2 regions of the Ralstonia sp. VS2407 genome follow, and region 2 is predicted to be linked to the other one. Evidence: predicted binding sites of a transcription regulator. Region 2 holds the regulator's gene; the other holds the start of a gene.
The links. The regulator FliA, encoded in region 2, starts transcription of late flagellar genes. The targets are predictions, from matches to a motif close to CTAAAGTTTNNNNNNNNNNNGCCGNTA.

Region 1 (14,563 bases), on a different contig from region 2:
CACATCGCATCAGCGGCCGACTCCATTGCGATTTCGCTCGATCAAGTCACCAACGCCACAATCGAAATATGAGGCAGCCACGTCTATTACGAGTTGCGCAGTGCGACCGGCATTCACAGCGGGGCAATCGCTACCCAAACTGAAAAGCCTATCCACCTAGCGGCAGGCGACTACGATTTCAGCGGGCGACAAGGCTTCGCTTTCTGGTCGATCGACGAAGGGCAGGGCGTGTACAAGATCTACCGTGTTTTCACCTTTTCACGAAAGCGGACCGATTTTGTTGAGCGCCATTCCCGTTGTGGCGACGCGTTCCTCAACCTTCGAGTGGAGGCGCAACGAAAACGGCTGATCAGTACATTCTTCGAGAACAACATTCCCAAGTCATGCGTAACACGGTTGGATCCGGATTGAAGATGCTTCGGCATGCGTTGTCGGCGTACGTATTTTCCACGGTGTTTCCCGCCTTTGCAGACGGGCCGTTAGGATCCCCCGCAGCGAACAAACCACCGACGGCTATCTGAGTACGGCATTGCTGCTGAGGCCTGCACTACCATCGTCACAATCTGCTTCTCGCGGATCCAATCAAACAGCCCCTGCACGATGATGTTTCAAATACGCCGCACGGTTTCGTGTCTTCTCGCAACGCTGGCCGCGCTCCTGGTCATGGGGTGCCAGCCTTCTTCCACCACTAAGTCATCCAGCAAAACAGTGATGCCGCAAAGTATTGAGATCGAGATAGGCGAGTCGCCGCAGGCGCTCATTGGGCGTTATGGCAAGGCCGTGGATGTTGACAACAAGAATGAGCAGGCCTATGGCGTGACGTTCTATGCGGTGGATTGGCTTGACAGCTCGCAAGGTACGGTCGTTATCAAGAATCAAAAGAGCGAGGTGCGCCTCGACACTGCGTTGGGTGTCTCGGGTTCGTTCGACAAGGCCCACGCCGACGAGGGTATCTATGACTACAGCATTAGCCTTGGCATTCCCCCGCGAAACAACGTTGCGCACGACCAAGCACGTCTGCAGTTCTACGAAATGCTCAAGCGAATTCAGCAGGCGGGCTGGAAGCGGTGGATATACCCAGAGAATCCTCGGTTGTCCGGTGTCGAAGCCTTCCGCTATCGACTCGTAAAAGACCAAGGGGTCGATTCACTGGATCCAGGCTATTTGCCTGGCCTCGAAGACTGGATGAAACTCCCCGACATGACCTCGTGGCGCTTTTACCTCAACGGGGTCTACATGGACGTTCAGATGTCGAGGGACTCGAAGCGCATGAAAGTGGATGAACCGGGCGCGTACTTCGTCAAGATCAAGCTGGAGGGCTACGCCAATTATTGGCGCAACGCGTTCAACGAGCAGGACCGCCCACATTGGCGTGACCTCTTTCCCGGCTTGCAACGACAGATGCGTGCAGAGCGGGCCGGCGCAGAGCAAAAGCTGAAGGTTCAGGGCTATAGCATTGACACCAGCTATCGCAATCCGGACGAGACATCCGGTGATCAGCCTGTTTCGCCGCCACCCAATACCAGCGCGAAATGATGGTTCGCCGGGGATGGCTTGCAGGCCATGGACTCGCTGATACGACATGCTCATGCGTTCGCATTTCCAATTACTAAATCAGTCAGCTTTCTCACATGAACGTGCAATACAAACTCGCCGTAGCCCTCCTCACCACCGCCTGGATGAGCACAGGCATCTGTGCCCAGCACACCTCCACCGTGCCGACCTCAGGCAATGCCCCGCAAAGCGGAATCAAGAAGGCCGTGCACGCAAAGAAGCACGGCAAGCGGGGCAAGGTCACCCGCGCGCGCAAGAGTGCCCCGGTGGCTCGCGATGGCGATGCAGAAGTGCTCGCCCAGGTGCTGGGTTCGGATAACAAGAACCCGTTGTGGGGAAAGCCGCAGCAGTAACCAGGCAAATGGCCGCAGCGGATGCGCCAAGGCGCGATCAGCCCCCCGTCCGCTGCTTCTGCAACATCGCCAACTGCGTCGCCAGGTAATTGCTCGTATTCGTCATACTCGCTACCACCTTCGACAGCGCATTGAACTGCGCGTAATACAGCGCCTGCTTGGCATCGAGCTGCTTCTGCATCAGATCGATCTGCTTGCCGAGCGATGTGATGGAGCTGTTGATGGCGTCGCTGGCGTTCTGCACCATGCCGTTGTTCGACAACAAGTTGCCCGACACGGTGTGGAGTTGCGCCGCATAGCCGCGCTGCACGGTGACGGTGCCGCGGTCGCCCAACGCGCCGCCGGTCACTTGCACCGTCAGGCCATCGACGGCCGATCCGCTGGCGCCGTAGAGGTTCTGGCCCGAACCCGTGGCGGCCGCGCCGTTGATGGTGCCCTGCACATCGCGCCCGGCCGTGGCCGTGGGGCTGCCACCGAGCAGCGATGCCGCGCCATTGCCCGACACCGACACCGTCGATACCGAGCCGTATTGCTTGTCGGTGAACGTCAGCACGCCGTTGGCATCGGTGCCGATGGCGACTTCCACCTTGGCTTTCTGCAGGTCGGGCGAGGCGTTGATCTGGCTCTGGATCTGCGTGGCCAGGCTCGACGCGGTGTAGTTGCCTGCCGGGACCTTGATGTTGGTCGTGATGCCGCTGAGCGTGACGGACAGGCTGTCGTTCACGCCGCTCTGGATGGTCGTGTTGGCAGCTGCCGAGCCCTTGAGCGAGCCTTGCGTAGCCAGCTGGGTGACATTGACGGCGTAGCTGCCGGCCTGCGTGGTCGTTGAAAACGCCGAAACCTTCAGCAATGAATCCGTCGCCGTGCCGGTGCCGGCAAACAGCGCCGCCACTTGGCTAGGCGATTTCTTCAGCGCGGCCGTGAGCTTCGCGTCGTCAATCGACAGCGTGCCTTCCTTGTCCATCGTCACGCCGATACTGCCCAGCGACTGGAACGCGCCGTTACCGATGCCCTGGCCCAGCACGTCGGTCAGCTGGTTGATCATCGCCTTGGTGCTGACGTCGCCGGCCAGCGCGCCGTTGTTGGCGGCATTGGCGGTGTCGAACTTGGTCAACGCGTTGAGCTGGATGCGCAGCGCGTTGTACGCCTTGACGAAGTTCAGCACCGACTGGCTGGCCTGGCCGGCGTCGCTGCCGACCGTGACGGTGGTGCTGCCCGTCTTGGCGAGCGTGAACGAGGTGCCGTCCACCACGTCCGTCAGCGTGTTGGTGGCGCTTTGCACGGCGATGCCGTTGACGGTAGCCATGGCGTTGCGGCCCGTCGCGACCTCGGTCATGTTCTGCGTGCCGGCCGGGTCGTGGCTCAGGAGGAATTGCAGTGCCGGGTCGCCCGAGACGGCAATCTTCATCTCCGAATTGGCGCCGCCCGCTGTGGACGTCAGCACCAGCCGGTACGGCGAATTGCTGCCGTCGTTGACGATGCTGGCCGAAACGCCCAGGTTGGCGCTGTTGATGGCATCGCGGATGCCGGCGAGCGTGTTGTTCGACGGGTCGATGGTGATCGAGCCGCCGGCCTGGTTGCCGTTCTGCGTGAAGGTGGCGCCGGTGTATTTGCCGTCGGCAAAGCTGCCGCCCGAGACGCTGCCAAATGAAAAAGTAAGCGTAGTGGGCGTGCCGCTGCCGATGGGCGTCTTGCTCGACGCCTGCCCGGCGGCTGACAGCACCTGCGCCTGCGCAAGCTGCGTCACGTTGACTTGATACGTGCCCGCCGGTGCCGTGTTGGACAGCGAAGCTGTGAGGATCGAGGTGTCGTGTCCGCTGGCCTTGTTGCCGGTGAACGTGTCCGGATTGTTCAGGGCGGCCATGGCCGTCTGGAAGGTCGCCAGCGCGCTTTTGAGCGAGCCGACCGCCGACAACTGCGTCTGAAACGCCTTCTGCTGCGTCTGCCGCAGCGTCATGCCCTTGCTTTCCGCCTGGATCAGCTTCGTGACAAGGCTGTTGACGTCGATGTTCGTACCGATGCCCGGAACGGAGATCGGCGGAATGTAGTTGTTGCTCGTGGACGAGGTGGCCATAGTCGGACGCGCGCAAACGCTTTCTTCACAATCTCCACAATGTGACGGCAGCGCAGCCCCGTTCTTTAGGGCAAACCCTGCTCGGGCAGCCTTTTTGTCCGGGTTTGCTCAGGAAAGCGAAAGAATTGCCGACGCCACACGACGCAGCGGCCAGCGCCGGCGGTCTCCATCAGGGTGGAGACCGCCGCGCCACGTTAAACCGTCTCGCCTTCCTTGCTCGGATCGACCTGCTTGCCGCGCGCCAGCACCGGCACCAGCGCTGCACCGGTATGGCTGGCCGGCACGCGCGTCAGCGCCTCCGGCCCGCAAGCCGCGACGATCGTGCCGCCCTCATCGCCGCCTTCGGGGCCGAGATCGAGAATCCAGTCCGCCTCGGCAATCACGTCGAGGTCGTGCTCGATCACGATCACGCTGTGGCCGCCGTCTGCCAGGCGATGCAGCACGCGAATCAGCTTGGCCACGTCGGCCATGTGCAGACCCACGGTCGGCTCGTCCAGCACGTACAGCGTGTGCGGCGCCTTCTGGCCGCGGCGCGTCACGTCATCGCGCACCTTGGACAACTCGGTGACGAGCTTGATGCGCTGCGCCTCGCCGCCGGACAGCGTGGGCGAGGGCTGGCCCAGCGTCAGATAGCCAAGGCCCACGTCCTTCATCAACTGCAGCGGATGGGCGATGCTGTTCATCGCGCCAAAGAATTCGACCGCTTCGTCGATCTCCATGGTCAGCACATCGCCGATGTTCTTGCCGCGCCAGGTGACGGCCAGCGTTTCTGCATTGAAGCGCTGACCGTGGCAGACGTCGCAGCCGACCTTCACGTCAGGCAGGAAGCTCATGGCGATGGTGCGCACGCCCTGGCCTTCACAGGCGGGGCAGCGGCCGTCGCCGGTGTTGAACGAGAAGCGCGACGCGGTGTAGCCGCGTGCCCGCGCCTCCAGCGTGTCGGCAAAGAGCTTGCGGATGGTGTCCCACACGCCGATGTATGTGGCGGGGCAGGAGCGCGGCGTTTTGCCGATCGGCGTCTGGTCGACTTCAAGCACGCGGTCGATGGTTTCCCAGCCGGTGACGCTGTCGCAGCCGTGCCAGTCGTGTTTGACATCGAGCTTGCGCGGCATCTTCGCCTCAGGCGTCTCAGCCTGCGCGGCCTTGCGTGCACGGCGGGTTGCCGGCGAAGACAGCACCGAACGGCCGACCGCATCGAGCAGGTTCGTCATCAACACATCGCGCGCCAGCGTCGATTTGCCCGAGCCCGACACGCCCGTAATGGCCACGAGGCGCGACAGCGGCATCGTCGCGGTCACGTTGCGCAGGTTGTGCAGCTTGGCGCCGTGCACCGTCAGCCATTGCTCCGGCACGGCTTGCTTGCCGGCACGCGGCGCAACCACCTGGCGGCGCGGCTGCAGCGGATGCTCGATCGGCTGTGACAGGAAGCGGCCAGTGAGCGAATCCGGCTGCGCTGCCAGGTCTGCCACGCCGCCTTGCGCGACGAGTGTGCCGCCGCGCTTGCCCGCGCCCGGGCCGATGTCGATGATGTGGTCGGCCCGGCGGATGGTGTCTTCATCGTGCTCGACCACCACCAGCGTGTTGCCTTTGTCGCCCAGTTTGCGCAGCGCGTCGAGCAGGATCTGGTTGTCGCGCGGATGCAGGCCGATGGTCGGCTCATCCAGCACGTAGCAGACGCCCTGTAGGTTGCTGCCGAGTTGCGCCGCCAGACGGATACGCTGCGCCTCGCCGCCCGACAGGCTCGGCGCAGCGCGATCCAGGCTCAGGTAGCCCAGCCCAACCTCCTCCAGGAACGACAGGCGACTGTGAATCTCGGCCACCACGTCGCGGGCGATGTCGGCGTCGCGGCCGGTCAGGTCCAGGCCCTCGACCCAGCGGCGGGTCTGGCTGACCGTCCACTGCGCAATGTCGACGATGGGTTTGTCGGCAAAGGTCACCGCGCGCGCCGTCGGGTTCAGGCGCGTGCCGTGGCAGTCCGGGCAGGGCAGGTCGGTCATGCCTTCCGGATCGACTTCCTCCGACGGCAGCGTCTGCTCGCGGCCGCGATCGTCACCGCCGAGCACGGTGTCGTCAAACGCGGCCCGCTGTTCGCGCGTGAGTGCCAATCCGGTACCGACGCAGCTCGCGCACCAGCCGTGCTTGCTGTTGTACGAGAACATGCGCGGGTCCAACTCGGGGTAGCTGGTGCCGCAGGTGGCGCACGCGCGCTTGGTCGAAAACACCTTCACATTGCCGACGTGCGCCGTGCCGCCGTTGTGCATGGCGTGTTGCAGGCCGTCGAGCGGTGCAAGCACGTGCATGATGCCCTTGCCGTATTCCAGCGCCTGTTCCAGCAACGCACGCAGCGCGGCTTCGTTTTCCGGCGAGACAACGATGTCGCCCACCGGCAGTTCCAGCGTGTGCTCGCGGAAGCGGTCCAGGCGCGGCCATGGGTCGACGCTCAGGAATTCGCCATCGACGCGCAGATGCGTATAACCGCGCGCCTTGGCCCATTTGGCCAGGTCGGTATAAACGCCCTTGCGGTTGACGACCAGCGGCGCGAGCAGGCCGATGTGCTGGCCGCGATGATCGCGCATGAGCTGGGCAAAGATCGCCTCCGGGCTTTGCGCCGACACCGGCGTGCCGTCGTGGATGCAGTGCTGCACGCCCAGCTTCACATACAGCAGGCGCAGGAAGTGCCACACCTCGGACGTGGTCGCCACCGTGCTCTTGCGGCCGCCGCGCGACAGGCGCTGCTCGATGGCCACGGTGGGCGGAATGCCGTACACGGCATCGACTTCCGGCCGCCCCGCAGGCTGCACGATCGAACGTGCATACGCATTCAGCGATTCGAGATAGCGGCGCTGTCCTTCGTGGAAGAGGATGTCGAACGCCAGCGTCGACTTGCCCGAACCCGACACGCCCGTCACCACGTTGAACTTGCCGTGCGGAATATCGACGTTCAGGCCCTTGAGGTTGTGCTCGTGAGCGTGGACGATGCGCACGACGTTTTCGCCCTGGACTTCCGCCAGTGCAGCACGCTTGGCGCGGCGCTCAGCCAGGGCGGTTTGCAGCGGCACGCCTTCGATGGCTTCCGGCTGGCCGACGCTGGCTTCGTATTGCTTGAGCGCGGCGCCCGTGTGCGATGCGGCGCAGCCTTTGACCTGCGCAGGCGTGCCGGCGCAGACCAGCAGGCCACCGGCGTCGCCGCCTTCGGGGCCGAGATCGATGATCCAGTCCGCCGCGCGCACCACGTCGAGGTTGTGTTCGATCACGATCAGCGAATGCCCGGCGTCGAGCAGCTTGCCGAACGCGCGCATCAGCTTGGCGATGTCGTCAAAGTGCAGGCCGGTGGTCGGCTCGTCGAACATGAACAGGCGGCCCGCATTGGCGGGCACGTCCTGCTTCACGCGCTTGCGGGCGGCCGCCTGGGCAGCCTGTGCGGCTTCGGCCAGGAAGCCCGCCAGCTTCAGGCGTTGCGCCTCGCCGCCGGAGAGCGTCGGCACCGGCTGGCCAAGCTTCACGTACTCCAGGCCCACGTCGACGATCGGTTGCAGCACGCGCAGCACGTCAGCGTCATCGGCGAACACGCTGGCGGCTTCGCTCACCGTCAGCTCCAGCACATCGGCTACCGACAATGCACGGCCGGCGCGCGGCAGCTTCACTTCCAGGATTTCGGCGCGATAGCGCGTGCCGTCGCAATCCGGGCAGCGCAGGTAGATGTCGGAGAGGAACTGCATCTCGACGTGTTCGAAGCCCGAGCCGCCGCAGGTCGGGCAACGGCCGTCCCCCGAGTTGAAGCTGAACGTGCCCGCCGTGTAGCCGCGCTGCAGCGCCATCGGCGCCTTGGCGAACAGCTTGCGGATTTCATCGAACGCGCCAACGTAGCTGGCCGGGTTCGAGCGCGCCGTCTTGCCGATGGGCGATTGGTCGACGAACACCACGTCGCTGATCTGATCGGCACCGCGCAACGCGCGGAATGCGCCGGGCGATTCCGTCGCCTTACCAAAATGGCGTGCCAGCGCCGGGTGCAGCACGTCCTGGATCAACGTCGATTTGCCCGAGCCGGACACGCCGGTCACGCACACCAGGCGCTGCAGCGGAATCTCGACCGTGACATCGCGCAGGTTGTGTTCCGATGCGCCTTCGAGCACCAGGCGCGGCGTGGCGTTATCGACGGCGCGCGCTTGCCAGTCGGTTGCATCAGCCACGCGCCGCTGTCCGGACAGATAAGCGCCCGTGAGCGTATCGGCCTGGCGGATGGCCGCCGGCGTGCCGTCAAAGACGATGTTGCCGCCGCGCTCGCCGGGGCCGGGGCCCATGTCGATCAGGCGGTCTGCGGCCAGCATCACGGAAGGATCGTGCTCGACCACCACCAGCGTGTTGCCGGCGTCGCGCAGGCGCTGCATGGCTTGGACGATGCGGTCCAGATCGCGCGGGTGCAGGCCGATGCTTGGTTCGTCCAGCACGAACAGCGTGTTGACGAGCGAGGTGCCGAGCGCCGTCGTCAGGTTGATCCGCTGCACTTCGCCGCCAGACAGCGTGCGGCTCTGGCGGTCCAGCGTCAGGTAGCCGATACCGACGTCGCACAGATACGCCAGGCGCGTGCGCACCTCGTCCAGCAGCAGCTTGAGCGCGTCGTCGAGCAGCGTGGACGGCAGTGTCAGTTCGTCAAAGAAGCGGCGGATGCGCTCGATGGGCAGCAGCATCAGGTCGTGCACGGTCAGGCCGGGCAGGGCTTCGAGCTGGGCGCGGCTCCAGGCCACGCCGCGCGGCATGAAGCGGTGTTCGGGCGCGAGCACGGCATCCGCGTTTTCCTTGCTGCCGAGGCGCCATTGCATCGACTCGGTTTTCAGGCGTGCGCCGCCACAGGTTTCGCACGTCGTGTAGCTGCGGTACTTGGAGAGCAGCACGCGGATGTGCATCTTGTACGCCTTCGACTCCAGATAGTCGAAGAAGCGGCGCACGCCGTACCACTGCTTGTTCCAGCCGCCACGCTTGAAGGCCGGGTCGCCGTTGATGACCCAGTTGCGCTGGGCTTCCGTCATCTCTGCCCACGGCGTGCCGCGCGGGATGTCGGCCGCGGCGGCGTAGCGCATCAGATCGTCCTGGCACTCCTTCCAGGCCGGCGTCTGCATCGGCTTGATGGCGCCATCGCGCAGGGTCTTGCGCTCGTCCGGAATCACCAGCCCAAGATCGACGCCGATGACGCGGCCGAAACCACGGCAGGCATCGCACGCGCCGTAAGCGGAGTTGAACGAGAAGAGGGCGGGCTGCGGGTCGGCGTAGCGCAGGTCGCTTTCGGGGCAGTGCAGGCCGGTGGAAAAGCGCCAGATGGTTGGCTCCGCACCTTCATCGGCAGGGAGCACATAGACGCTGACGCGCCCACCGCCGCGCTTGAGCGACGACTCGATGGCCTCCAGCGCGCGGGCACGCTCGGTGCCCTGCAGGCGGAAGCGGTCGGCCACCACATCGAGCAGCTTGCGCTTGCCCGTGGACGACTCGACCACGCGCTCGGCCTGCACGCGCGTATAGCCGCTGACCGACAACCACTGCGTGACTTCTTCGGGGCTCGTATTGGCGGGCAGCTCGACGGGAAACGTCACCACCAGGCGCGGATCGCCCTCGCGCGTGCGCGAAAGCAGCTCGTCGTAGATGGTTTCCGGCGTGTCGTGCCGCACCGGCAGCGCGGTGTCGCGGTCGAACAGTTGTGCGGCGCGCGCAAACAGCAGCTTCAGGTGATCGTTCAGCTCAGTCATCGTGCCGACCGTCGAGCGCGAACTGCGCACCGGGTTGGTCTGGTCGATGGCGATGGCGGGCGGCACGCCTTCAACGTGCTCGACCTGCGGCCGGTCCATGCGGTCGAGGAACTGGCGCGCGTAGGCGCTGAAGGTCTCGACGTAGCGGCGCTGGCCTTCTGCGTAAAGCGTGTCGAAAACGAGGCTTGACTTGCCGGACCCTGACGGGCCGGTCACGACGGTCATCTCGCCCGTGCGCAGGTCCAGATCGAGGTTTTTGAGATTGTGCTGACGGGCTCCGCGCAGGCGAATGACACCGGAGGACATGGAGGGCGTTCCTTGGAGCTTGGAGGTAGAGGGGAATGCCGGCGCCGGTGAATCATTTGCAGCCGCGCCGGGCAATCAGAATTCGAGCCGTAAACTGTAGCGGATTATGAAGATCCGGTTCGTCTACGAAACATGTCGCGAGCGCGAGCGTAACGCAGGGCTCCTGACAGCGTTTTGTCAGGAGGTTTCAGCGGAGGCGAAAAAAAGAACGGGGTGATGCTGGTATCACCCCGGCGGGAGCGCGATCAGCCTGCCTCGCGTCCGTAAGTGGCTTGGTTGGCGGGGAGGTCAAAACCCGTGGGACCGGGCTTGCGCGGCACAAAACGGTGGTGCTCAACCACACCGCCCTTGACGATGACGACCGTCTCTTCGGGAATCTCCGCCCATGCGCCAGGCAGGTCGACAAGCGGCTCGGACAGCACAAGGAAGGCCCCGTCCCCGGCGTCTTCAATTGCGGCGCTGTCAGGATAGAGCTGGTGCAGGTGCTTGAAAGATGTGCTGTGAAAGAGGGAGCGTGATTCGCCCTCGCTGGAATAGCGCGCTGCGACGATCTGAACGCCGTCCGTTGCGCAGACCGTCATGTTCAAGGGGTATTCGACGCCGTGGCGCCGGCCGATGTCTTCGATCAGCCCGACCATCTGCTCCAGGGCGCCGCGCGGGTCGCGGTCGAGCCCGAACGAGAGCGCCAGGAAAAACATGATCTCGGAATCGGTCGAACCTTCGATCCAGCGGAACAGCTCCGGCGCCACTTCCATCATCAGGGCGCGGCGGAGCAACGGGTATTCGCGGATCAGCCCGTTGTGGGCAAAAAGCCACCGGCCGTAGCGGAACGGGTGGCAGTTGGTCTCCTGGGCCGGGGTGTCGGTGGCCGCACGCACGTGGGCGATGAACATCGAAGACCGGATGGCGCGGGCGGCTTCACGCAGGTTGGTGTCGTTCCACGCGGGGTGCAGGCAACGATAACGGAAGGGCACTTCAGAGTAGCGGCCGTACCACCCGATGCCGAAACCGTCGCCGTTGGTGGTCGTCTCGCCGCCCAGGCGGGAGCGCAGACTCTGGTCGATCAACGAGTGCCGCGGCCGGAACAGCACTGTCTCCATCTGAATGGGATTGCCTGAATACGCCAGCCAGCGACACATGATGCATTGCCTATAGAGATGCCTTGAAGAGTGAGTCTATGCAATGCGTTTGCGAATGCACAAGAAAATCCCGACCCTCATCCGGCCATGGTCTGGGCGGATTTGCGGCCCTGACGGGCAGGTCCGCCATCCATTTCCTGTGTGTCGTCTCGCACGATATGCAGCTCGCGAATCCGCATGGGCACGGCGCATCGGGTCTCTGCGAGGGTGGCGCGGACTTGCCGGGCGAGCGTCCAACGCGTGTCACAAAAGTGCTCGGTCGTGACGCAGACGTGCACGTTCAGCGCGGCAACACTGTCGTCAAAACGCATCACATTGGCTCGCGTTCCGGGGCGGCTGCGTTTTGCACTCTCTCGGCTTGGTCCGGCGGGCGGAGGGCCGGTCCGGACAGCGAGGGTGCAGAGAATTGAGTGCGCTTGGGTGCACTGGCCGCCGCGCGACAGGCTCGGTTTCCAGAAAAGACTTCACCGCCCGTCCGGGGTTTCCAGGCGGGCGGCGTTAGGGTGTGCCGCTCTCGCACAAGAGGATCGGGAGGCCGTGCTGCTCGCTGCCTCTTACTCCTCGACCTCACTGCGCACCATCAATACCGGCTTGTTGGTCTTGCGCACCACGCCCTCGGCCACGCTGCCGAGCACCAGGTGCTTGAGCCCGCGCCGGCCATGCGTGCCGAGCACGATCAGGTCGGCTCCGGTCTCGTTGGCTTCCCCGACAATCGTTGCGGAAATTTGCCCCGGCGCAATGGAGTTTTCGAGCAATTTGGTCGAATGCTTGACGCCCGCAGCGTCCAGCTTCTTTGATACCTCGGCAAGCGTGTCGCGGCCGTAGCCGGCCACCTGGTTTGCGTAGGCAATCGAGTCAGCTCCGACCATGTCGAAGGTGATGTCGCTGCTATCGGCAACGAATAGGGCTTCGACTTCCGCGCCCGTCGCCTTGCTGACCACAATAGCCTGGTGCAGCGCGAGATAGGACGCGTGGCTGCCGTCGATGGCGAGCAGGATTCGCTGGTACATGGTGGTCTCCAAGGCGTTGCGCAGTAGGGCACCGCGTGTAATCAGCGTAGACAGCGTGGCGCAGGGGCTGTTGATGCGTGTCAAAGGTCTTCCGAAGACACCTGCAGGACGGCAGCGCCGGCCACCCGCCCAGCGCGGAGGTCTTCCAAGGCGGTGTTGGCATCTTGCAGCCGGTAGGGCGTGACGTGAACCCACAAGGGGACTTCCGCGGCGACGCGCATGAGCGCGAGTCCATCGACTCGCGTCAGGTTCGCCACCGAAACCAGCTTGCGTTCCTCCCACAGCAACCGGTACGGAAACGCGGGAATGTCGCTCATGTGAATGCCGCCGCAGACCACTGAACCGCCCTTGACCACGGCCTGCAGCGCCTGCGGCACGAGCGCGCCGATGGGTGCGAAGATCAGCGCGGCGTCGAGTGGCTCCGGGGCGGCGGTGTCGCTGGCGCCCGCCCACCTGGCGCCGGTGTCCAGCGCAAGTTGCTGAGCCGCAGCGTCGCCGGCCCGGGTGAAGGCAAACACTTCGCGCTGCTCTGCCACGGCAATCTGCGTGATGAGGTGGGCCGCGGCGCCAAAGCCGTAGATGCCGATCCGGCGCGCATCGCCTGCCATGCGCAGCGTGCGGTAGCCGATCAGGCCGGCGCAGAGCAGGGGCGCCGCGTGGGCATCGTCGTACCGCGCCGGAATCGGCAGGCAGTACCGCGCGTCGCAGACCACGTATTGCGCATACCCGCCATCGCGCGTGTATCCGGTAAAGGCCGGGTGGTCGCACAGGTTTTCGCGCCCGTGCAGGCAGTACGGGCAGACACCGCATGTCCAGCCGAGCCACGGCACGCCCACGCGTTCGCCCGGGGCGGGCGTTGTCACGCCTTCGCCGCACGTCTCGACGATGCCGACGATTTCGTGCCCAGGAATGAGGGAGGGTTTCGGGGCAGTCAGTTCGCCGTCCACGATATGGAGGTCGGTACGGCAGACACCACAAGCGGACACCGCGATCCGGACCTCGCCCGGCCCAGGCTTGGGCGTGGGAACTTCCCGCCAAATCAATGGCCTCCCGGCGCCTTCCATCACCATGGCCCGCATCGATTCAGACATCGCTGTCTCCGTATGGCGTGTCTGGTCAGTATGGATCAGCCCTGAAAAACTTAGTCTCGGCAGTCGACCATCGGCTGCGCCAGATCAATCGGAAGGCGTTGCCGCGCGCAATACTGAATGGGTGCAATGCAATGGCCATCCGGTTCCACTGAATGACTTCACTGTTGTCCTTCTCGGTTGCCTTGGGCGTGGGCCTGGCGATTGGCCTTGAGCGTGAGCGTAGTCACACCGGCAGCGCAGAACTGCCGGCGGGCATGCGAACGTTTGCGATCGGGGCGCTGGCTGGCGCCATTGCGGCAAGCCTGCCCGTGCCGTTGGCCGTGCCCACGGTGTTGCTCACGGTAGCGGTGTTGGCGGCGGTGGGTTATCACCATTCGGCCAATGTCGATCCCGGCGTGACGACGGAACTCGCATTGGTGGCCACCACGCTGTTAGGCGCCTATGCCGTGAGCGAGCCCGAAATGACGGCTGGCCTGGGCACGGTACTTCTTGTCCTGCTCTATGCGAAAGCGGGTTTGCATCGGTTTGCCCGTACGGTCATCACCCAGCGTGAACTCGCCGATCTGCTGATCCTCGCCGTCGCGGCATTGCTGGTCTGGCCCGCGGTTCCCGACCGGAACATGGGGCCGCTGAACGCCTGGAACCCACATACGCTGTGGCTGGTTGTGCTGCTTGTCATGCTGACCGGCAACACGGGCCATTTTGCGGCGCGATGGTTTGGAGAGCGTATCGGCTTGCCGCTGGCAGGCCTGTTCAGCGGGTTTGCATCGAGTGTGGCAACGATCACGGCCATGGCGGCGCGCGTGCGCAAGGACCATCGCCCCATTGACGGTGCCGTTGCCGCAGCGCTGCTGTCCAACGTCGCAACGCTGGTGCAGATGCTGCTGCTCATTGCCGCCATCAACATCGACTTTTTGCGCGTGCTGGGGGCTCCGCTCGCGGTCGGCATGATTGCAACGGTGGCATGGTCCGCTCTATGGATATGGCGTGGCAGCGAGCCGCTTGAGGAGGCGCCCGAGAGTTCAGCGTCATCCATCAACTGGCGTGTCGCCATTGGTTTTGCCCTGTGGACGGCGGCCTTGCTGCTTGCCGCCGCCGCCGCACGCACATGGTTCGGCACAGCAGCCGTGGTGGCTGTCACCGTGTTTGGCGCATTTGCCGATGTGCATGCCGCGACCGCATCCATTGCAACGCAGGTGGCTGGCCACACGCTGCAGACTTCGACGGCAGGCGCGCTGGTGATGCTTGCGCTGACGGCCAACACCTTCTCGAAGGTTGTCGTGGCCATCAGCGGGGGC
Region 2 (14,563 bases):
GCTGATGGAGCTGCCCCGCCTGCTGATCAAGCTGTTCCTGATTGCCGGCGTGGGCTGGTTGCTGGTCCGGTATTACCGGGGTGACCTGATCGAACTGCCGCAGCAGGACCTGGGCGTGGCCATGCGCGACACCCTGCACGTGGCCGGCGTGGCCTTCCTCTGCATGGCGGCGGTTATGATGCTGGTGGCGGCCGTGGATGTGCCGCTGTCGTTGTGGCAATACGCGCGCAAACACCGCATGACCAAGGAAGAAGTGCGCAAGGAGCACCGCGAGTCCGAAGGCGATCCGCACGTCAAGGGCCGCATCCGCAACCTCCAGCGCCAGGCGGCCCAGCGCCGCATGATGGCCGATGTGCCCAAGGCCGACGTGATCGTCACCAACCCGACGCACTACGCCGTGGCGCTGCGCTATTCCGAAAAGGAAGGCGGAGCGCCGCGCGTGCTGGCCAAGGGCGCTGACATGGTGGCGGCCAAGATTCGCGAGCTGGGGACGGAGCACAAGATTCCCATTCTGGAAGCGCCCCCGCTGGCCCGTGCGCTGTACCGCCATACCGAGATCGGCCACCAGATTCCCGAAGCGCTGTACGCCGCCGTGGCTGAAGTGCTCGCCTATGTCTACCAGCTGCGCCGCCTGCACCAGGTGGGCGGCCGTGTGCCGGTGCGCCCGACCGACCTGCCGGTGCCCGCCGATATGGACCCGGGGCCACAGCCCGGCCCGGACGACGAGCCCGAAGACGCTTAAACCGCCGCCGGCCGAGCAAAAAGCCTCACGCGTCGAGCTCTGAGCTCGGATCGCCGAGCAAAAAACCTCACGCGTCGAGCTCCGAGCTCGGATGGCCGAGCAAAAAGCCTCACGCGTCGAGCTCCGAGCTCGGATCGCCGAGCAAAAAGCTCCAAGCATCGAGTTCAGAACTCGGGCTGCCGAGCAAAAAGCCTCGTGCTCGACACTTTTAGCTCCGCGAACGGCCGTTTGAGGCTCGCGCATGGGGCGCTTGGCATGCAATGCCGGCCAATCGGCGCCAATGGCCGCTTCCGCACCCCCCGGTGGGAGGGTATTTCAAAGAAAAGCCGCCTTTTGGGCGGCTTTCTCACGTCTTCGATTTGGCGGCTCACCGGGCAAGATGGCATCCATCGAAAAGCCCCCCGCTGCACGCCCCGCCAATGAACGCCGCACTGCTCCGAGTCACCGACATCCTGCGCAAGGGCGACTACCGCTCCGCCGCGGGCCCGGTGCTCATCATCCTGATCCTGGCGATGATGGTGCTGCCATTGCCGCCATTCATCCTCGACCTGCTGTTCACGTTCAACATCGCGCTGTCGATCATCGTGCTGCTGATCAGCATGCACACGCTCAAGCCGCTGGATTTCTCGTCGTTTCCGAGCATCCTGCTGATCACCACGCTGATGCGGCTGTCGCTGAACGTGGCGTCCACGCGCGTGGTGCTGATGGAAGGCCACACCGGCCCCGACGCCGCCGGCAAGGTGATCGAAGCCTTCGGCCACTTCCTGGTGGGCGGCAACTACACCGTCGGCATCGTGCTATTCATCATCCTGGTGATCATCAACTTCATGGTGATCAGCAAGGGCGCGGGCCGTATTGCCGAGGTCAGCGCGCGCTTCACGCTGGATGCAATGCCCGGCAAGCAGATGGCGATCGACGCCGACCTGAACGCCGGCCTGATCCGCGAAGACGAAGCCCGCAGGCGCCGCACGGAGATCGCCCAGGAAGCCGAATTCTTCGGCTCCATGGACGGTGCCAGCAAGTTCGTGCGGGGCGATTCGGTGGCGGGTATCGCCATCCTGCTGATCAACATCGTCGGCGGCCTGGCCGTGGGCGTGCTGCAGCACGGCATGGACGTGGGCCACGCGGCCACCAACTACACGCTGCTGACCATCGGCGACGGCCTGGTCGCACAGATTCCCGCCCTGGTGATCTCCACCGCGGCGGGCATCATGGTCAGCCGCGTCTCCACCGACAAGGACGTCGGCCAGCAACTGTCGAGCGAGCTGTTTGCCATGCCGATGGTGCTGATGACGACCGCCGGCGTGCTGGGCCTGCTGGGCCTGGTGCCGGGCATGCCCCACATCCCGTTCGTGCTGTTTGGCGGCGGCCTGGGCTACCTGGGCTGGTACCTGAAGAAGAAGCGCGAAGTGCCCGAGGTCGAACCCGTGCTGCAGGCCATTGCCCCGGTGGATACGCCCGAGGCGAGCTGGGACGACGTGTCGTGGGTCGACGTGCTGGGTCTGGAAATCGGTTACCGCCTGATCCCGCTGGTCGACAAGAGCCAGGACGGCGAGCTGCTGCGCCGCATCAAGGGCATCCGCAAGAAGTTCACGCAGGACATGGGCTTCCTGGCGCCGGTGGTGCATATCCGCGACAACCTGGAACTGGGCCCGTCGTCGTACCGCATCACGCTCAAGGGCGTGGAGATCGGTCACGGTGAGGTGCAGCAGGGCAAGTTCCTCGCCATCAACCCGGGTGGCCAGGACGGCCTGGGCGGCCACGGTGGCATGGGCGGCCTGGGTGGTCGCCTGGGCACGCAACTGCCCGGCACGCCCACCGTGGACCCGACCTTTGGCCTGCCGGCCATGTGGATCAACGCCGATGTGCGCGATCGCGCGCAGGCCGAGGGCTACACCGTGGTCGATTGCAGCACGGTCATCGCCACCCACGTCAATCAGTTGATTTACACCCATAGCACCGAGCTTCTCGGCCGTTTGGAAGTCCAGCAATTGCTCGATCATTTGGGCAAGGAAGCACCGAAGCTGGTCGAAGACGTTGTGCCGAAGCTGTTGCCCGTCGCGACCGTGCAGAAGGTGCTGCAGAACCTGCTGGACGAAGGCCTGCATATCCGCGACATCCGCACCATCGTCGAGACGCTGGCGGAACACGGAGGCAGGACGCAAGACCCCGCCGAACTCACCGCCGCCGTGCGTGTGGCGCTGGGCCGGGCGATTGCCCAGCAGCTCTTCCCGAACAAGACCGAAATGCAGGTCGTCACGCTTGACCCGAATCTGGAGAACATCTTGCTGCAAAGCGTCGTTGGCTCGAACGCCGGCCCGATCGAACCGCAACTGGCTGACTCGCTCATGCAAGCGGCTGCGGACTCGTCGCGGCAACACGAACAGATGGGTCAGACGGGCGTCCTGCTCGTACCGCCCGCACTGCGCCCGATGCTTGCCCGCCTGTTCAAGCGTGCCGCACCGAGCCTGCGCGTGCTGTCGCACGCAGAAATTCCAGATCACCGAACGATTAAGGTTGTCGCCATGCTTGGAGGCCGCGCATGAAAATGCATCGATTTACCGGACTGACGTCGCGTGACGTCTTGCGCAAAGTCCGCGACCAACTGGGCGATGGCGCTCTGATCCTGTCGAACCGCGCCATTCCGGGTGGCATCGAGATCATCGCGGCATGCGACTCGCACGTGGATGCGCTGGTCGACACGCAATCGTCGGCACCCAAGACGGCGCAGCGCCGTCCGATGGCGCCGGCCCCGATTCCCGAGCCCGCCCCGATTGCCGCGGCAACCGCAGCCGTCGTTGCCGCTCAGGCACCCGCTGAAGAGGCCCCGCAGGCCGAGGCCCCGGCACCGAACGCGCTGGCCCGTCTGCGCAACCGCTTCATTGCTTCGCGCCGCGCCCCCGCACAGGAAGACGCACCGGCAGCGCCGGTCGCTCAAGTCGCTCCGGCAGCCAAGCCTGCCGGCCGTACGCTGCAAACGCGTGTTGACGACGACGTGGCGTTCGGCGAAGAAGATGCGCTGGCTGCGTCGACCCGCATGCTGGCCGGCCTGTCGCTGGACCGTGCCAATGCCGAGGTTGCCCAATCCGCAGCGCAGGCCCTGGCGAGCACCGCACAGTTCATCGCCCGCCGCACCGCGGTGGAAGACGATGAGCCGGAGGTGGAATCGACCGCCCGCTTTGCCGCACGTCGCGAGCAGGCACGTGAACAGGCACGCGAGCAGGATGACCGCCCGGTTTCGCTGCGCAGCTTTGCCGAGCGCGTGGAAGCCCAGGCCCGTAATCTTCGCGCCGAGCAGCAGAAGGCCGAAGCGCCCGTGAAGGCGCGCATCGAGGCGCAAGCCGACGCAGACAAGGCGTCCGACATTTTCGTCCGCGTGGAGGACACAATGGCCAAGCCCGAAGCCGCGCGTGATGACGTGAGCCTGCAGCGTTCGGCCATCCAGGCCGACGTGAAGGAAAGCATCCGTGCCGAGACCGACGTGATGACCCGCCGCATGGTCGGCGAGATCGAAACGCTCAAGAGCACCCTGAACGACGCCATGTCGAGCCTGGCCTCGCTGGGCGTGAAGCTGGGCGACCCGGTGCGTACGCGCCTGTTCCAGACCATGCTCAACGCAGGGTTCTCGGCACAGCTCACGCGCTACGTGCTGGAGAACATGCCGCAGCACGACTCGTATGAGGGGGCGCTGGACTTCGTGCAGCGCGCGATTGAAAAGAACCTGAGCACCGTGTCGGATGAAAACAGTCTGCTCGACCAGGGTGGCGTGTTTGCCCTGATGGGCCCGACCGGCGTGGGCAAGACCACCACGACCGCCAAGCTGGCCGCGCGCTTCGTGCTGCGCCATGGCGCATCGCGCGTGGCGCTGCTCTCGACCGACAGCTACCGGATCGGCGGCCATGAACAACTGCGCATCTACGGCAAGATCCTGGGCGTCTCGGTGCATGCCGTGAAAGACGCGCAAGACCTGAGCCTGGCGCTGAACGACCTGCGCGAGAAGCACGTGGTGCTGATCGACACCATCGGCATGAGCCAGCGCGACCGCGCCGTGTCCGAGCAGATGGCGATGCTGCATGCCGTGGGCCCGTCGATCAAGCGCCTGCTGCTGCTCAACGCTGCCAGCAACGGCAAGACGCTCGATGAAGTGGTGGGTGCCTACCGCGACGCCAACCTGGCCGGCTGCATCCTGACCAAGATCGACGAGGCCGCCTCTGTGGGCCACGCGATGGACGTGATGATCCGCCGCCGCCTGCCGCTGCACTACGTGTCGTACGGCCAGCGTGTGCCGGAAGACATTGCGGTGCCGAACAAGAAGCTGCTGATCCATCGCTCGTTCCGGGCCGGTGCGGAGCAGTCGTCGTTCACGCTGGATTCGGATGAATCGTTGCTGGTGGCGCAGGGCGCGGTGTTGCGTAACTCAGGTAACCGCGAACCTGGCCTGGCCGCTTTCGATTTCGCCTGACAAGGGGGCGACCATGACGACGCCATTCGCCAAGGATCAAGCCGCAGGGCTGCGGCGCATGCTCGGTCATGCTGCTGCCCGCCGTGTGCTGGTGATCGGTGCGGAAGAGCAGGTCGATGACTTTGTCGACAACCTGCGCATCGCGCTGTCCGCCATGGGCCGCGACACGGCCGTGGTGAACGCCCAGACCATGCTCGCCATGCCCGGCGTGCTCGAGCAGTACGACGAGACGGCGGATGTGACGCTCGTGGCCGCGCATTTCGGCACCCGGGCGCTGAGCACCGTGGCCGAAGCCTGCGACGACGTGCTGCTGACCTTCTCCGATGGTCCGGAAGGCATCAAGAGCGCGTACACGCTGCTCAAGAAAACCGCCGTGCTGCAAGGCAGCGCTGGCATCCGCACCGTGGTGTGCGGCGCGCATTCGGTGGATTCCGCCGTGCGCGTGTTCGGCAACCTGGCCAATACCGTGGGCCAGTACCTGAACACCCGTATCGATTTCGCCGGCTACCTCCCGGAGGACCGGCACGTAGAACTTGCGCTCTCGCTCGGCAAGCCCGTGGCGAGTGCGTTTCCCGCATCGCCTTCGGCCATGGCCTTCCGCCAGCTTGCCGAAGAAATGTTGAGCTGGGCCAGCGCCGAGGCCCAAGCCGGTGATGGCAATGCGCCGTCGCGGGTGGTCATGTCGGCGCGGGCACCGGCACAGCCGGCAGATGAATCGGCGCAAGCAACGTCAATGTCGACAGCGACTCCGACGCTTGGCGCCACCGCACGCGCGGCCGAATTGGTTTATTGAGGCGCAGCATGAACGAAGCGTCAAAGGCAGGCATGGATATGTACACCGCAACCGGTCGCAAGACCAAGTCCGACGAGATGGCCACGTACGCACCACTGGTGCGCCGCATTGCCAACCAGATGATGGTCAAGTTGCCGGCCAGCGTTGAGCTGGACGACCTGATCCAGGCTGGCATGATGGGCTTGCTCGATGCGCTGTCGCGCTATGAGGAAACGCAGGGCGTGCAGTTCGAGTTCTACGCGGCCCAGCGTATTCGCGGCGCGATCCTGGACGAACTGCGCGGCTCGGACTGGCTGCCGCGCGGCCTGCGCCGCAACGCACGCACGATCGAGCAGGCGATCCAGAAGCTGCAGCAGCAGAAGGGCCGCGCGCCCACCGAGACCGAGATTGCCGCGGCGCTGGGCATGTCGCTGGCCGAATACCAGAAGCAACTGGTCGACCTGCAAGGCAGCCAGCTGCTGTATTACGAAGATTTCGACCGCGAAGACGCCGACGCCTTCATCGAGAACCGCGCGCCCGAGAACGACGCCACGCCGCTGGACCAGCTGCTGGACCACGACCTGCGCGAATCGGTTGTCGCCGCCATCGAGGCACTGCCCGAGCGCGAAAAGCTCATGATGAGCCTCTACTACGAGCAGGATCTGAACCTGCGCGAAATCGGCGCCGTGATGGGCGTGTCGGAATCGCGCGTGTGCCAGATCCACAGCCAGGCCATCGCCCGCATCCGCTCGCGCCTACGTGATCGCGCATGGCTGCCGACGCCGACCTGAACTGAGGTCTGCTGAGCGCCACTGACAAGACCTTCTGCTTCACTGGGTTTGTTGGCGGCTCCCGGTTCCAGCTTTACCTGCCAGGTATTTCTACTGCGCGGCCAGCGACTCATGTCGCGGCCGCGCTTTTTCTTTGGGGCGTCGTTCACGCGGGCACGCGTGGAGGCGTGAAGAGGTGGATGACGACGCACATACGTTTAAGAACGCAAAATATGTACACAAAAAACGTATGGAATTGTTGACAGAAAAATGGCGCCCCTCCAAGATTCCGGCAAATACGCGGCATCACGCCGCATGAATGCCGGCGGATGGAATCCGCCCCATCCGCCTAAAGCACGCTCCCGGCATTGACACGAGAGCGGCCCCAGGAGACAGACAATGCGCCAATCCCCCGGCCAACCCTCGCCTTCTTCGTCGACAATCGCCGACACCGTTGCCGATCCCGTCAACGAGTTCCTACCGCTGCCCCGTCTGTTCGCACTTGGCCTGCAACACCTGTTGGTGATGTACGCCGGGGCGATTGCCGTGCCGCTGATTGTCGGCAATGCGCTTGGCCTGTCGAAGAGCGATCTCTCGTACCTCGTCAATTGCGACCTGTTTGCGGCTGGGATCGGCACGCTCATCCAATCGCTCGGTTTCCTGATCTTCGGGATCCGCCTGCCGGTGATGATGGGTGTCACATTTGCTGCGGTGGCACCGATGATCGCCATTGGCGTAGAGCCCGGCATGGGGCTGCCCGGCATTTTTGGGGCGTCCATCGTTTCTGGTGTGTTCGGCATTGCCATTGCGCCGCTGATGGGCCGGTTGCTGGGCCTGTTCCCGCGCGTGGTGACGGGCACGGTCATCATGCTGATCGGCTTTTCGCTGCTGAGCGTAGGCATCAACTGGGCCGCGGGCGGTCAGCAGATGATTCCGCAGGTGGTCGACGGCGTGAAGCACATGGTGCCGAACCCGGCGTTCGGCGATCCATTCGGCCTGGCCATTGCAGCGCTCGTGCTGGTGACGATTCTGTTGCTGACCAAGTTCGGCAACGCACTGCTGTGCAATATCGCGGTGCTGCTTGGCATCGTGACGGGCACGCTGGTGGCGGCGGCGTTTGGCAAGGTGTCGCTGGCCGACGCCAGCGTCGCGCCGCTGATGACGCTGGTGACGCCGTTCCACTTTGGCATGCCGAAGTTCGAGCTGTCGGCCATCATGTCGATGTGCATCGTGATCGTGATCACGCTGGTGGAATCAACCGGCATGTTCCTCGCGCTGTCGCACGTGGTGGGCAAGCCCATCTCGCGCAACGAACTCACCAACGGCCTGCGTGCCGACGGTCTGGCGACGGTGGTGGCGGGGGTGTTCAACACGTTTCCGCATACGTCGTTCTCGCAGAACATCGGGCTGGTGTCGATCACGGGCGTGCGTTCGCGCTATGTGGCGGCCGCCGGCGGGTTGCTGTTGATCGTGCTGGGGCTGTTTCCGAAGCTGTCTTACGTGGTGGCTTCCGTGCCGCAATACGTGCTGGGCGGCGCAGGCATCGTGATGTTCGGGATGGTGGCCGCAGCCGGCATCCGCATGCTGGGCATGGTCGACTTCCAGCAACAGCGCCACAACCTGTTGATCATCGCCGTATCGGTCGGCTTTGGCATGATGCCGACGCTGGCGCCGGCGTTCTTCCACCACTTTCCGGACTGGACGCACCCGATCACCCACAGCGGCATCGTGATGGGCACGCTGGTGGCCGTGGTGCTCAACGCATGGTTCAACGGCATTCGCGGTTCGCACGAAGTCATGCACGGCGCGGCCGCAGCTGCGCATTGAACATCCAAGCCGCGTGCCTCAGCTCGGCTTAGGTCTGCGGATCAGGTCTCGCTCAGGCTTCTTCAGCAACCGACACGCGGTATGCGGTGTGCTGCCGGTAGACCTGGCCCGGGCGGAACATGACCGTTTCCGCATCGGGCATGTTGACCTGGTTCGGGAACGCGCTCGCTTCCAGGCATAAGCCGCTGCGTAGCGCGTGCGTGCCGGCCAGCTTGTGGCCCGAATAGAACTGCAGCCCGCGCTGATCGGTGAGCACTGTCAATTCGCGCCCGCTGCCGGGGTCATACAGCCGGGCGACCGGGCGCACCTGCGAGCGCCCCTCCGGCGCCGTATTGCGCAGCACAAAGCAGTGGTCGAACCCGCCGGCCTGCGCGAGTTGCGCGTTAGGCCAGTCCAGCCGTACCCCGATGGGCGCACCCTGGCGAAAATCGAACGCCGTGCCCGCAACGCTGGCTGTTCGTGTCGGGATCAGCTTGGCATCGACTTCCAGATACGCGTCGGCATCGATCGACAGGATGTGGCCCTTGATGTCGGTGCCGGGCTTGCCGCTCAGGTTGAAATACCCGTGGCTTGTCAGGTTGATCGGCGTGGGCGCATCGGTCCGGGCTTCGTAGTCGATCGACAGCGTGCCATCGTCGTCAAGCGCATAGCGAACCTGGACGGCGACGTTGCCGGGGAATCCCGCATCGCCTTCCGGGGAGTTGAGCCGCATGACCAATGCGCCGTCGTGATCCTCGGCGTGCCATAGCGCCCGATGAAACCCGCTCGCCCCCCCATGGAGCAGATTGCCGCCTTCATTGCGATCGAGGGCGTAGTCGATGCCGTCGAGCGTGAACCGCGCGCCCGCAATCCGGTTCGCCCAGCGTCCGATCAATCCGCCCAGATAGCCTGGTGATTCAAGGTAGGCGGCTGGCGTCGCGTGGTTCAGGAGAATCTCGCCCAGGCGCCCGCCGCGGTCAGGCGCTTGCCAGGAGACGAGCGTCGCCCCCAGGTCGCTGATCGAAACGCGCATGCCCAAGGCATTGCGCAGCGTGAACAGCCGAACCGGTTCACCGCCCGGCAGTTGTCCCCATGTTGCTGACGAGATGGCGCCGTCGAGCGGCGCGTGTGCGGACAGCGCTGACGCGATGCTCATGATTGGCCCTCTGTGATGGTGCGTTCCTGGTATTCGCGTGGCGTGCAATCCAGCTCGCGTCGGAATACGGCGTGCATGTATTGCGGGGAGGTAAAGCCGCAGCGCACCGCCACCTCGGCGGTGGCGACATCACGGCTGGCCAGCATGTGCTTGGCGGCGTCGAGCTTATGGCGAAGGATTTCCTGGTGCACGGTGCAATTCAATTCACGACGAAAGTGTTCTTCGAGCGATGACCGCGAGATACCGACGTAGTCCGCGACCTGCTCGGTCTTGATTCCCTGGCAGGCGTACTGCCGGATGAAATGTCGCGCGCGCATGACATACGGGCTGGCAAGCGGCTGGTGCCGCGACGACGCCAGCACATTGATGCCAACCGGCGGCACGAGAATCTGCCGGCCTGCCAGGCGGGCGCCGCCCAGCATCTGATGCAGCAGGTGTGCGGCCGTGCGCCCCATCTCCACGGTGCCCTGAATGACGGACGACAACGGGATGCGGCTCAGCGTGCGTGTGAGCGGATCGTTGTCGATGCCGATGATGGCGACTTCCTCCGGCACGGCCAAGCCTGCCGTCATGCAGGCCTGCAGCAGGTGCCGGGCTCGCGCATCCGTCACGGCGATGATGCCGATGGGCTTGGGCAAGGCGCGCAGCCATTCAATCAACTGACCGATCGCCTGATGCCAGGTCGGCGCGCTGGTCGAGAGGCCCCGGTAAATCTCCTGCTCGATCGGGGCGGTGGGATTGTCCTGCCGGCGCAAGCGTGTAAAGGCGAGTTCGCGCTGCTGTGCCCAGCGGTTCTCTGGCGCCTGGGGCAGGCTGTACAGCGCAAAGTGCTGCAGGCCGGCTTCGATCAGGTGCCGGTAGGCCAGCGCGACCAGCTTGCCGTTGTCCGTTGCGACATACGGCTCCTTTGCCGGGTATTGCGTTGCATCTTCATACGATGAGCCGACGGCCACCACCGGTAGCGGGCAACCGCGCAGCGCTTCGGCGACGGCGGGGTCGTCGAAATCCGCAATGATGCCGTCGCCGTCAAAGCGCTCGATGCCGGGTAGGCGGCAGCGGAAATCCTCTTCCAGAAACAAGTCCCACGTCACGCGGGTGGAGCGCATGTAGTCGCCAATGCCCGCGATGATCTCGCGGTCATACACCTTGTTGGCATTGAACAGCAGCGCAATGCGATGAATGCGCGCGTGCTGCGATGGATCGGACGGTTGACGGTGCATGGTGGCTCGGGCCGCTCGCGGTGGCAGGGGTTGCCAAACGGCTGCAGCGCTGGGGCGTGCAGCGCGCTTGCACATTCTATTGGCTGCGTGGGGCGCTGTCAGACGATCGCAGCGGGGTGGCAAGAAATGTTAGGGCGGTTGGGCAATTTCGTAATTGCCCGTGCTGAGCGGCCGCATCACCATGCGATGGCCGTCGAGCCGGGCGAGATCACTATTGCGGCGCACCACGCGCACCGTCGGCCTAGGGGTATCCACCAACAATAGAAGATGGAGTGAGACATGAAATCGAACCAACGCCGTAGTGTTCTGAGGGCCGCCTTTTGCGGTGCAATGCTCGCCAGCCTGTCGATTGCAGCGCCGCTGGCGCACGCCAGCAAGGCGCATCCGGAAATCGGCTTTTGTATCGACGACCTGCGCGTGGAGCGCTGGTCGCGCGACCGCGACTACTTCGTCGCCGCCGCAGAAAAGCTGGGTGCCAAGGTGTCGGTGCAATCGGCGGATGCCAGCGAGCAACGCCAGATCTCCCAGATCGAGAACCTGATCTCGCGCGGCGTCGACGTGATCGTCATCGTGCCGTTCAACTCCAAGGCGCTGACCAATGTGGTGGCCGAAGCCAAGAAGGCCGGCATCAAGGTGGTGTCGTACGACCGCCTGATTCTCGATGCAGATGTTGACGCCTATATCTCCTTCGACAACGAGAAGGTGGGCGAGCTGCAAGCGCAGGGCGTCTACAACGTGCGCCCGAAGGGCAACTACTTCCTGCTGGGCGGCGCACCGACGGACAACAACGCGAAGATGCTGCGGCAGGGCCAGTTGAAGGTGCTGCAGCCGGCCATCGACCGTGGCGACATCAAGGTCGTTGGCTCGCAATGGGTGCCGGAGTGGAGCGCCTCTGCGGCGCTGGGTATCGTCGAGAACGCGCTGACCGCGAACAACAACAAGATCGATGCTGTGGTCGCATCCAACGACGGCACGGCCGGTGGCGCAATCCAGGCGCTGGCTGCGCAGAAGCTGGCCGGCAAGGTACCGGTGTCGGGTCAGGATGCTGACCTTGCCGCCGTCAAGCGTGTGATTGCCGGCACGCAGACGATGACGGTCTACAAGCCGCTCAAGCTGATTGCTACCGAGGCCGCGCAGCTTTCCGTGGCGCTCGCCAAGGGCGACAAGCCGAAGTTCAACGCGCAGTACGACAACGGCAAGAAGAAGGTCGACACGGTGTTGCTGCAACCCACCCAGCTCACGAAAGACAACGTCAACCTGGTGGTGAAAGACGGCTTCTACACGCAGGCTCAGATCGGCGGCCAATAAGGTCGCGCAGTCAGGGCCACTTTGTGCCGGCGACGAGCCAACGCTTTGTCGCCGGCCGCGTTCGTACCTCAAGGACGAGGCATGTCTGAACCTCTGTTGCAGATGCGCGGCATCGTCAAGACGTTTGACGGTGTGAAGGCGCTCGACGGTATCAACCTGGTTGTGAGGCCGGGCGAGTGTGTCGGCCTGTGCGGCGAGAACGGCGCCGGAAAATCAACGCTCATGAAGGTGCTCTCCGGTGTCTACCCGAGTGGCACCTGGGATGGCGAAATCCTGTGGGAAGGGCAGCCGCTGCACGCAAGCGGTATTCGCGATACCGAGCGCGCCGGCATCGTCATCATCCATCAGGAGCTGATGCTGGTGCCGGAGCTGTCGGTGGCCGAGAACATCTATCTCGGCAACGAAATCACGCTGCCCGGCGGGCGCATGAACTACGCGGCCATGTACCAGGGCGCGGACAAGCTGTTGCGTGATCTGAACATCCAGGGCATCAACGTGGCGTTGCCCGTGATGCACTACGGCGGCGGCCATCAGCAATTGATTGAGATCGCCAAGGCGCTCAACAAGCGCGCCAAGCTGCTGATCCTGGACGAGCCATCGTCGTCACTTACGGCGGCTGAAACGCGCATCCTGCTCGACATCGTGCGCGATCTGAAAGCGCGCGGCATTGCGTGCGTCTATATCTCGCACAAGCTCGACGAGGTGGAGGCAGTGTGCGACACGGTCACCGTCATCCGTGACGGCCGCCATGTGTCGACCGCGCCGATGGACGCGCTCACCACCGACCGCATCATCGCGCAGATGGTCGGGCGCGAGATTACGCAACTGTTCCCGCGTGAACCGCATCCCATCGGGGAGGTTGTTTTCGAGGCGCGCAATGTGACGTGCTATGACGCGAACAACCCGACTCGCAAGCGGGTCGACGATGTGTCCTTTTCGGTGCGGCGTGGCGAAATTCTTGGCGTGGCCGGGCTGGTCGGTGCAGGGCGCACAGAGCTGATGCAGGCAGTGTTTGGCGCGTATGAAGGCGCCAGCGAAGTCGAGCTCGTACTTGACGGCAAACCGTTGAAAGTCCGCGCGCCACTTGACGCCATTCGTGCGGGCATCGCGATGGTGCCGGAAGACCGAAAACGTCACGGCATCGTCTCGCTGATGAGCGTCGGACACAACATCACGCTTGCCGTCCTCCAGCGTTTTTCGCGTCTCGGGCGCATCGATGGCGCGGCCGAACTCGACACGATCCGCAAAGAGATGCGGCGGCTTGCCGTGCGGGCAGCGCATCCAATGCTGCCGATTGCCAGCTTGTCGGGCGGCAATCAGCAAAAGGCCGTCCTCACGCGAATGCTGCTCACCGAGCCGCGCGTTCTGATTCTGGACGAGCCGACGCGCGGCGTGGATGTCGGCGCCAAGTATGAAATCTACAAGCTCATCGGTGACCTGGCCAAACGCGGCATGGCCATCATCGTCATTTCATCGGAGCTGCCCGAAGTGCTCGGTATTTCGGATCGCGTGCTGGTGATCGGCGAGGGCGAGCTGCGTGGCGATTTCGTGAACGATGGGCTGACGCAGGAACACATTCTGACCGCAGCCATTCAACCGGTGCGGCACGCATCCACTTTTCATCAGGTAGGCCACGCATGACTTCTCAGACGAGCCCACAAGCCGCCGGCGGGGTGGACCCTTCGCGTCGCACGCTCAAGGCAACCCAGCGCCTGAGGCAACTCTTCGCACGCTACAAGATCCTGGCGTTGCTGATCGCCGTGGCCGCGATCTGGCTGTTCTTTTCAATGCTGACCGACGGCGCGTTTACGTCGCCTCGCAATCTCTCCAATCTGCTGCGGCAGATGTCCATTACGGGGATGCTGGCCTGCGGGATGGTGTTCGTGATCATCGCGGGCGAGATCGATCTCTCCGTCGGTTCGCTGTTGGGCCTGCTTGGCGGCGTAGCTGCCATCCTGGATCAAGGGCTGGGTTGGCCAATTGTGGCGACGGTGCCTGTGGTGCTGCTGCTCGGCGTGGCCATGGGGCTGTTCAACGGATGGTGGTCGACCTACCGGGGCGTTCCGTCCTTCATCGTTGGCCTTGGCGGCATGCTCGCGTATCGCGGCATTCTGCTCGGCCTCACACATGGCTCGACGATTGCGCCGGTGTCGGACAGCTTCGTGCTGATCGGCCAGGGCTATCTGCCGCGCCGGGTGGGTGACCTCATGGCAGTGCTGATCTTCTGCCTGTTGATCTTCGTGGTAATCCGGCAGCGGCGTGAGCACCGCCGCTATGAGCTCGACGTCGCACCGTTCTGGCAAGACGTCGCCAAGTTGATTGCGGCG

Region 1: the regulator FliA is predicted to act here: its motif matches at 4,024-4,050, upstream of fliD (flagellar filament capping protein FliD).

Annotation. Positions count from the first base shown of each region.
Region 1 covers NZ_JBRFVG010000002.1:432,901-447,463, reverse strand. Annotated here, with positions in the region: gene ACU8YE_RS05155 (hypothetical protein) at 94-411, shown strand; gene ACU8YE_RS05150 (hypothetical protein) at 712-1,536, shown strand; gene ACU8YE_RS05145 (hypothetical protein) at 1,632-1,907, shown strand; gene fliD (flagellar filament capping protein FliD) at 1,945-3,981, opposite strand; gene uvrA (excinuclease ABC subunit UvrA) at 4,176-10,025, opposite strand; gene ACU8YE_RS05130 (class II glutamine amidotransferase) at 10,271-11,164, opposite strand; gene ACU8YE_RS05125 (hypothetical protein) at 11,242-11,475, opposite strand; gene ACU8YE_RS05120 (universal stress protein) at 11,719-12,174, opposite strand; gene ACU8YE_RS05115 (zinc-dependent alcohol dehydrogenase family protein) at 12,255-13,265, opposite strand; gene ACU8YE_RS05110 (MgtC/SapB family protein) at 13,418-14,563, shown strand, end outside.
Region 2 covers NZ_JBRFVG010000006.1:274,826-289,388, forward strand. Annotated here, with positions in the region: gene flhB (flagellar biosynthesis protein FlhB) at 1-742, shown strand, start outside; gene flhA (flagellar biosynthesis protein FlhA) at 1,162-3,288, shown strand; gene flhF (flagellar biosynthesis protein FlhF) at 3,285-5,204, shown strand; gene ACU8YE_RS13030 (MinD/ParA family ATP-binding protein) at 5,218-5,997, shown strand; gene ACU8YE_RS13035 (RNA polymerase sigma factor FliA) at 6,006-6,767, shown strand; gene ACU8YE_RS13040 (nucleobase:cation symporter-2 family protein) at 7,146-8,573, shown strand; gene ACU8YE_RS13045 (aldose epimerase family protein) at 8,626-9,708, opposite strand; gene ACU8YE_RS13050 (XylR family transcriptional regulator) at 9,705-10,928, opposite strand; gene xylF (D-xylose ABC transporter substrate-binding protein) at 11,208-12,236, shown strand; gene xylG (D-xylose ABC transporter ATP-binding protein) at 12,318-13,877, shown strand; gene ACU8YE_RS13065 (sugar ABC transporter permease) at 13,874-14,563, shown strand, end outside.